One region of the Paenibacillus ilasis genome, then DNA from elsewhere that is predicted to be linked to it. Evidence: predicted binding sites of a transcription regulator. Region 1 holds the regulator's gene; the other holds the start of a gene.
What was found. The regulator Rex, encoded in region 1, represses fermentation and respiration genes when NADH is low (regulators of the CRP and FNR family bind a similar motif). The targets are predictions, from matches to a motif close to TTGTGAAATATTTCACAA.
Positions count from the first base shown of each region.

Region 1 (4,435 bases):
TATAACAACGATATATTGCGATGCATGTAATTTATATGCTCGTTTTGTACAAGTACGAGTATATCACATCTTATATACTTTTTCATGCATGTCTGTGAAAATATTTAGAACAGTTTTTCCATATTTTTTCTGAATGCGCTTACAATTATGAAGGAAAAAGAGAAGCCCCCTCTTAAATAGTAAGGGACGCCTCTCTTTACTTCGTTTATTATTGATTTGGAAGAATAATGTCATTACCGATCGTGTTACCGTCTTGAAAACGATAAAACCGATAGCCGCGCTGACCGTTGTGTTCATACTGCAGCTGCCAGGCATACTCGCCTTCATACATTCCAGGCAGCAATCGCTTAATTTCCACACCAGGCAATTCGTTATAAATCTGATCCCGAATCTGGGCTTCCGACATCCCTGTATTCAATAAAACGGACTGGACAGCATCGGCACCTTCAACAGGTATGTTGTCATCTGTAAATTTTACCCATACCATACGATCTTGATTGTCCTGATCCTTGCCGCTTACCACCCAATAGTTATTATCCTCGCCCCACACCGATTTATAGGTCTTTCCGGACGAAACCAATTGGCCATGCTGCTTGGCGGCAGCAATCGCCATTCTTTCTTCATTCCAAGTGTCTTTCATAACATATGAATAATAGAGCTGTAAACCAAGCAGTAACAGCAGCACGCCGGATACACTAAGCAAGATCCACTTCGTTTTTTTCTTCAAATCCGTCTTCCTCGCTCCCCTTGATTATTCCCTAGAGGGTTGTAAGACGCTCAAAGGCACGCTGCGCTTCCCGCCGGATACGTTCCTCATCGAGAGTAAGGCTCGCGCCATTCTTCACGACCTGCTTACCGTCAACCCATACATGCTCAACATCCTTCGCACTGGCGGAGTAGATAGCATGAGAAATATAATCCGTCTTCGGAAGGAAGTGCGCCTGATCCGTGTTCAGTGCGATCATATCTGCCTTCATTCCTACCGCAAGCGTACCGATATCCGCAAGGAAAGCTGACTTGGCACCATACTCTGTACCCATCCGAAGCGCTTCGGATGCAGGAATCGCGGTTGGATCCCCGCTTACTCCTTTATGGATCAGTGCCGCCAGGCGCATCTCTTCAAACATATCCAGATTATTATTGCTCGCAGGTCCATCGGTACCCAAAGACACGGTGACCCCGGCTTTCAGTAGTGCAGGCACGCGAGCGATGCCGCTGGCAAGCTTCAGATTGCTGCCTGGATTATGCGACACCATCACTTGATGCTTAGCCAGGATTTCGATTTCTTCATCGGTCAGATGGACGGCATGCGCAAGCAGCGTTGGACGGGAAAACATGCCAAGCTTCTCCAAATGGGCAACAGGGCGGAGTCCGTAATCATTTACATTCTGAGCGACTTCCGTTTCCGTTTCGGACATATGCGTATGCAAAGGCAGATTCAGATCATGGGATGCCTGAACGAATTTCTCGATGAAATCCGGCGGGCATGTGTAAGGTGCATGCGGCGAGATCATCGCCGTAATTCTTCCATCCGCCTTGCCATGCCAGTCTTTCGCGAATGCAACCGCCTCATCCAGCTTCTGCTGCTGCACCTCAGGCGGACATAATCCGATGACACCGCGTGTCAGTACGCCGCGCATTCCTGAGTCCTGCACAACCTTTGCAACCTGATCCATATGATCATACATATCCACAAACGTCGTGGTTCCGCCTTTGATCATCTCAAGCACGGAGAGTGAGGTTCCCCAGTACACATCGTCGGCCGTGAATTTGGCTTCCATCGGCCACATTTTTTCCTGAAGCCATACCTGCAGTGCCAGATCGTCGCCATAACCGCGGAGAAGCGACATCGCCGCATGTCCGTGCGTGTTCACCAATCCAGGCAGGAAAAACAGATGGGTTCCGTCGATAATTTCTGTTCCCTCTTGGACGGTTGGCTCTTCTTCACCCAGGTAGGTTATCCGGTCATTCTCTACAACCATATATCCGCGTAGCACGGACCTTCCTTTCTCTAGTACCGCAAACGTTCCGTTTTTAACCATCCACTTCGTTGTCGTCATGTGCTGTATCCTCCTTACCGTTATCCAAATAATAGGCCAAACTTTGCAAATCCGTAGTAAAATCAGCCGTATGAATCCGGATATGGGATGGAGCTTTCAGGATGGTCGGCGCAAAATTCAGAATAGCCTCGATGCCTGCGGCGATAAGCTGATTCGCTACATTTTGCGCTTCAAAATCCGGAACGGTAATAATCCCGATACGAATGCCGTACTCATGAACCGTCTTCTCCAGTTCCTCCATCGGCTGTACAACCAAATTGTTTATTTTCATACCAACTTTGGGAGAATACGAATCGAAAACCGCCACAATCTTCATATTGTCCTTCAGAAATGCATTGTAATTTGATAATGCATGTCCAAGATTACCGGCCCCAATCAATGCGACATTGATCTTCTGGTCCAGCTTTAGAATCTGGCGAATTTTCTCGATCAGATAAGATACGTCATATCCGATCCCTTTCCGTCCAAAATCACCGAAATACGCTAGGTCCTTACGAATTTGAGCAGGATTGAGGTCCAGTTTTTGTCCCAGTTCCTGGGAGGAAACCGTGGAGACCTCCCTTTTCTGAAGCTCATTCAAATAGCGCAAGTATACAGGTAATCTGCGGACCACGGCTTCCGAAATTTTTTCCGATTTCATGCATGCTCCCCCTAATAATAGGTTAATAACTACATTTCAATGTGATCGTTCATGGTTTCACTTTATTCAGCTTGGTTCTCTACGCCTGCCTCTTCCTGCAGCCATTCCGAAATTCGGGGAACAATCCCCTCGGTCGGCATGTGCTCCATCTTTGGTCCCGGCAAGGAATATAGGAAATATTTTCCGTAATAGGATTCAATGACCCGGGTATCGTACACGATGACAATCCCCTTGTCTTGCGCTGTCCGTACCAGTCGGCCAAATCCCTGTTTGAAGCGAATGACGGCTTGCGGAACCGAAAGCTTCATGAAGGGGTTCTTCTTCTGCTGCTGCAGCAATTCGCTCTTGGCTTCAACCAAAGGGTGATTCGGCGGCTGGAACGGCAGCCGGACGATCGCAAGGCAAGTGAGCGCCTCACCGGGTATGTCAACCCCTTCCCAGAAGGAGCTGGTACCCAGCAGAACCGAGGCGCTGCTATCCTGGAATCTCCGGATTAACTTGGTACGGCTGGTTCCATCCATCCCTTGTCCCAGTACGGTAATATCGCTGGATGCCAGCGCCTCCTTCAAGGGCTCATGCACCTGACGCAGCATCCGGTACGAGGTGAACAGGACAAGCATACGTCCATGCGTAGCGATTGCCGTATCGGCCAATGATTGCACTAGTGTATTCACAAAGAGTGCATCCCCGACCGAGCCCTTCACGCTCGGAAAATCGCGCGGCACGACAAGGAGAGCCTGCTCCCTGTAATTAAACGGGGACGGCAGCAGAACCGTGTTCAGGTTGCCGCTATCTGCCGCTTCCTGTAGACCCAAATTCTCGATCATGAACTGGAACGATTTGTCCACCGACAAGGTCGCCGACGTCAGGATCACGCTTTGTTTCTTGTCAAAAAACAATTCCTTCAAGTGGGTGCTTACATCGACAGGCACCGCATAAAGTTGCAGCGATTTCCCGCGGAAATTGCCGTTAGCCTCCATCCAGTATACCGTGCCTTCATCATTCAGGGCCATGAAGGACCTCAGGTCCTCGCGGTGTGCGGCCAGGTCCTTAAACAGACCCGATAGGTCTGTTAACAGACTGTCGGCACTGTAATCGTCGAGATCTTCCTTCATTTCGGCGATCAGCTTGTCACCCTTGCGTACGACATCGCCCAGTATCACATGAATTTGATGTTCCAGCTCGGCAAGCGAATCCCAATCCTTCGGCTTCTTAAGAGGCGATAAGCGAAGCGAGAATTGACCGGCGTCTCCTGGAGATGCATCTCCGCGTTCCGGAAGCAGTCCGAACAATTGATCGCTGAGTCGATCCCAATTCTCTTTTACGGTGATCAGATCCGGATAAATCCGATCTATGATGGAAGACCACTCGACAGCCTTCTCATGGGATGAAACTTGCAGCAGCTGGCGAAGAGCCGGGAGCTGACCGCTGCGGCTGTCTTTGTACATACGGGTTAGCGTATGGACAACCGAAAAATATTTCATCTGCAAGCCAAGGTGCTTACCGGCGACATCCTCCAGATGATGCGCTTCGTCGATGACGAGACGCTCATAACTCGGAAGCAGCTGGTGATTCGCTTTTACGTCGGTGAACAGCTTCGAATGGTTCGTAATGACAACATCCGCGATGCCCGCTTCATGCTTGGCTCTGTGATAGTAGCATTTGCGGAACCATGGGCAGGCACGGCCAAGACAGGAATCCGAATCGCTGGAGATGGTCTCCCAGAAATCCCCTC
Region 1 is NZ_JBHDJG010000001.1:3,705,530-3,709,964, forward strand. Features, by position in the region: gene ACETK5_RS16635 (cell wall elongation regulator TseB-like domain-containing protein) at 209-727, opposite strand; gene ACETK5_RS16640 (amidohydrolase) at 759-2,060, opposite strand; gene ACETK5_RS16645 (redox-sensing transcriptional repressor Rex) at 2,035-2,700, opposite strand; gene dinG (ATP-dependent DNA helicase DinG) at 2,763-4,435, opposite strand, start outside.

Region 2 (4,435 bases), on a different contig from region 1:
TGACGTACTTTTTAAACGGTGTGTTATCAGGTCAAGGCTCTTAGCGTAGTGAACGATAGGAAGATTTATCGGAAACGCTTCTCTTGGTTTACAAGCGGGAGCTGGCGTTTTCATATATATAATTAAACCGAATGGTCGGTTTTACTAGGGGGATGAACTATGAGGCATTTGTTTGGCAACCGCGCGTTCGTGCTGCTGATGGTTTCGGATTTTATGCAAAATATCGGGATCTGGATCCGCAACATGGCGCTTTTGTTCTTCATTATGGAGAAGAGCAACCATGACCCGGTCGCCGTATCGCTGCTTACCGTAATTGAATACGCGCCCATTTTTGTGATCTCCATGATTGGCGGCGTGCTGGCAGACCGCTGGCGTCCCAAGCGAACGATGATTTGGGGAGACATTCTAAGCTTTTTATCCATACTGCTTATCCTGTTTGTTGTGTATGCAGGATATTGGCAGGCCGTGTTTGCGGTGACCCTGGTCTCGGCCGTTGTATCCCAATTCTCGCAGCCTTCGTCCATGAAGATCATCAAGCGCTGCTTGCCGGATGAGCATGTGCCCGCGGCCACGGCTTTGTCCCAGACCTCGATGTCGCTGTTCATCATTTTGGGACCGATGGTCGGCACGACGATCTATCAAGCTTTTGGATTGCAGGCCTCGTTAATCAGCTTGTTGGTTCTATTCGGCGCTTCGGCGATCGTGCTGGCGTTTCTCCCTTCCAGTGTGGATGAACCCGCTAAGAATTCGGAATCGACCGGTTCTTTTATGAAGGACATGAAGGCAGGCTTCACTTACATCGGCTCCAGTCGGCTGCTGAAGGTGCTGCTGGTGGTTTACGTTTTAATGGCGCTCGGCAGCGGACTTGTTCAGCCGCTCGATATCTTTGTCATCACGGAGCGTCTACAGCTGGCAATGTCCAGCGTTCAGTGGTTCACCGCGTTAGAGGGTCTGGGCATGTTGATTGGCGGCGTGCTGGCCGCCGTGATTGCAGGGAGAGTGAAAGGCTCCTACTTGCTGTTCGCCGGCCTTGCTTTCCTTGGACTCTCAACCTTTGTCGAGGTGCTGTCCCAGTGGCCGATCCTGACCGGCACGATGCGTTTCGTAACCGGGGTGCTGATGGCGATGGCGCAGACGGTATTGATGGCCGTGATGATGCAGCAAGTGGAAGAGAAATTTATCGGCCGGCTGAACGGCGTGATGACGCCGGTTTTTACCGGCATGCTGCTCATCGGCTCCGGGTTTACAGGATGGTATATGTCGACAACCTCCATTGTGGTCGTGTATTTCACGGCAGGTGCGCTCTTCCTGCTGTCGTCCTTCATTAGCATGAAACTTCCGATCTCGAACGTTCCGGTTCAGGAAAAGGAAACGCCTGTAACCGTAGAGACTGCCGCCAAGGCATAGGCTTGCAGGTTAGAATGTAAAGGTGGTAAACAGACGAAGCCTTGCAGGTTTTGAGCATGGTGGTTGGTAAAAGCAATAAACCAAGCGGTGTCGGGATCATCTCCGATACCGCTATTTTACATGCACCGCTCGCTCGGATCGGACGAATGATCGGTATCCTCTAGAGGACCCGAAGATTCACCCTTGGACAAGGTACTGTGATTGTATTATCCATATGAAGTTAAATGACCACAGTACACTCAAAGATGATCAAGAGCAGCCAGGACACAAGGATGTCCACTCCTGACGCATACATTCGTGATATAATTCACGTTCTTGTTTTGGAGGCTGCGGTACAATATGGGTAACTGTAACTGTAACTGTAACTGTAACTGTAACGGAACATCAGACGCTGCATTCGAGAGATTTCAGGACGGAATGCGGGAGAAATGGGGGAGCGGCCATGGCCTATTACAAACCTGATCGCATTGCGGAGATCACCGTGGAGAACGGGGTGAAAAAAGCGCATAACTCCGTCATGAACGTTATGATATTAGGATTTTTGGCGGGGGCTTTTATCGCGCTCGGCTTTTTGCTGGATATTCGCGTGATTGCCGGAGCGTCTGAGGCTTGGGGAGGCATTGCCGGCTTTATAGGCGCGGCGATATTCCCTGTCGGACTGATTCTTGTATTGCTAGCGGGCGGAGAGCTGCTGACGGGCAACATGATGGCCGTGTCCCTGGCCAGATTTAAGAAGCGGATTTCCACGAAGGACATGATGCGGAATTTAGCTCTTGTCACGATAAGCAATATGGCAGGGGCACTGTTCGTCGCTTATTTCTTCGGCCATGTGACCGGTCTGACGGGCAGCGGCGTTTATTTGGAGAAGCTGGTGGATATGGCGGGTCATAAGCTCGACGACAGCTTCCTGCAAGCATTCTTGTCGGGCATCGGTTGTAACTGGCTCGTAGCGCTCGCCGTGTGGCTGTCCTACGGATCCGACCAGATGAGCGGCAAAATTCTCGGAATCTGGTTTCCAACGATGGCGTTTGTAGCCATCGGCTTTCAGCACGTGGTGGCCAACATGTTCCTCATTCCGGCTGCGATATTTGAGGGGTATTACAGCTGGGGCGATTATCTGGTAAACTTCATTCCGGTTTGGCTGGGCAATTTTGTCGGAGGTGCGCTGTTTGTGGGAGCTGCCTACGGGTCCGTATATTTGAAGAAGGATGATAAAGTTGAGATCATCCCTCGCGGCGAACAAGATAAGGCGCTGCCGTCTGCGCCGGCTACCGGTACTGCTCAACAGGTTCACTCCGCGCAGAATGTTTCGTAATACCGAAGCCTGGTAAGCCAAGGCGGAGGAAAAAAGCTGCGATCGTCACGCACCCTTAAGGATAGGGATCGGATGATCGCAGCTTTTTTAACGTTGTTGGTGAGCGGATTCCTTGTATAATTCGCAGAAGGAATAAACCCGCTATTTTTTTAAATGGTAAGGTACCGTGGTGATAATCACATCTCTCCGATAGAGTAAATGTGCGCGAATGAGCAAGCTGGACTGATTGTGCAGGAAGTTATGCCAGCCCTTCTTGGGGATGAACTGCGGGATGACAACGGTAACCTGGTAGTCGGATTCGCTAGCCTTCCGCTGCACGGTATCGATGAATTTGGTCAGCGGCTGAATGATGCTCCGATAAGGCGAATGCAGGGTCACCAGCCGGATGTCCGGCTGCCATTTCTTCCATTTTTCCTGAAAGGCCGCCTCGTCATCCCGTTCGAACGGCACGTACACCGCGATAATTTGGCCTGCTCCCAGCGATTTGGCATAATTCAGCGAGTTCTCCACCACATGGGTGATTCCCGCCACAGGCAGAATAATAACATTTCCCTCAATCGGCTTAACAGGCTCACAGGTCGTAATTCGCAGCTGGTCTGCTACGGCCTCGTAATGTTTATGGATTCGGGTGAAGATCCAAATGATCAGCGGCAGGAAAATCAAGACGGTCCACACTTGGGCGAATTTCGTGAAAAAGAAAATCATCGTCACGATAAAGCTGATGCATGCGCCGGTGGTATTTATGATCAGTTTGACAATCCATCCTTCGGGCTTTTCGCGAATCCACTTCACCATCATCCCCGTTTGGGAGAGGGTAAAAGGGATAAACACGCCGACGGCGTACAGCGGAATCAGATGCTCGGTTTTGCCTTCGAAAGCGAGCAGCAACAGAATCGAGAGAAAACCCAGTATGATGATTCCGTTTGAATATCCCAGACGGTCTCCCCGGACGGTGAACATTCGGGGAATGAATTTATCCTTCGCCAGATTAACGGCAAGCAGCGGGAAAGCGGAATATCCCGTGTTGGCGGCCAGAATCAGAATGAGGGCCGTTGTTCCTTGGATGAAGTAATACAGAAAGTTTCGTCCGAAGGTATGCTCGGCAATCTGGGAAACGACAGTGACTTGCTCGCTGGGGCTAACCCCATAGTAATAGGCCAGGAATACGATGCCCGAAAATAACAGGGCCAGCAAGGATCCCATCGCCACCAAGGTTTTGGCCGCATTATTCGGAGCAGGATCTTTGAAATTCGGGATGGCGTTGGAAATGGCCTCAACGCCGGTCAGGGCAGAGCTGCCCGAGGCGAATGCCCGCAGGAGCAGGAATAAGCTTAGCCCGGCGACAGGCGTGCCGATCGGCGTATGCAGATCCGGAGATGCATGGCCTGTAGCGATATTGAATACTCCGACGCCAATCAGGATAAACAACGCGAGTACAAACAAGTAAACCGGATAGGCCAATATGGAGGCCGACTCCGTGACCCCTCTTAAATTGAGTACGGTCAAACACAGAACGAACACGATGGAGATGGGCAGATTGTAGGCGTGCAGTTCCGGAAAAGCCGACGTGATCGCGTCCGTCCCCGCCGATACGCTGACCGCAACCGTCAGGATATAGTCGACCAGCAGGGAGCCGCCGGCAACCAGTCCCGGATACATGCCTAAATTTCTTTTGGAAACCACGTAGGCTCCGCCGCCATGCGGATATGAGAA
Region 2 is NZ_JBHDJG010000004.1:466,585-471,019, forward strand. Features, by position in the region: gene ACETK5_RS29535 (TetR/AcrR family transcriptional regulator) at 1-44, shown strand, start outside; gene ACETK5_RS29540 (MFS transporter) at 160-1,407, shown strand; gene ACETK5_RS29545 (formate/nitrite transporter family protein) at 1,850-2,722, shown strand; gene ACETK5_RS29550 (APC family permease) at 2,864-4,435, opposite strand, start outside.
Region 2: ACETK5_RS29545 (formate/nitrite transporter family protein) is a predicted target of Rex. The motif match lies at 1,703-1,720, and genes of this name have one in related genera.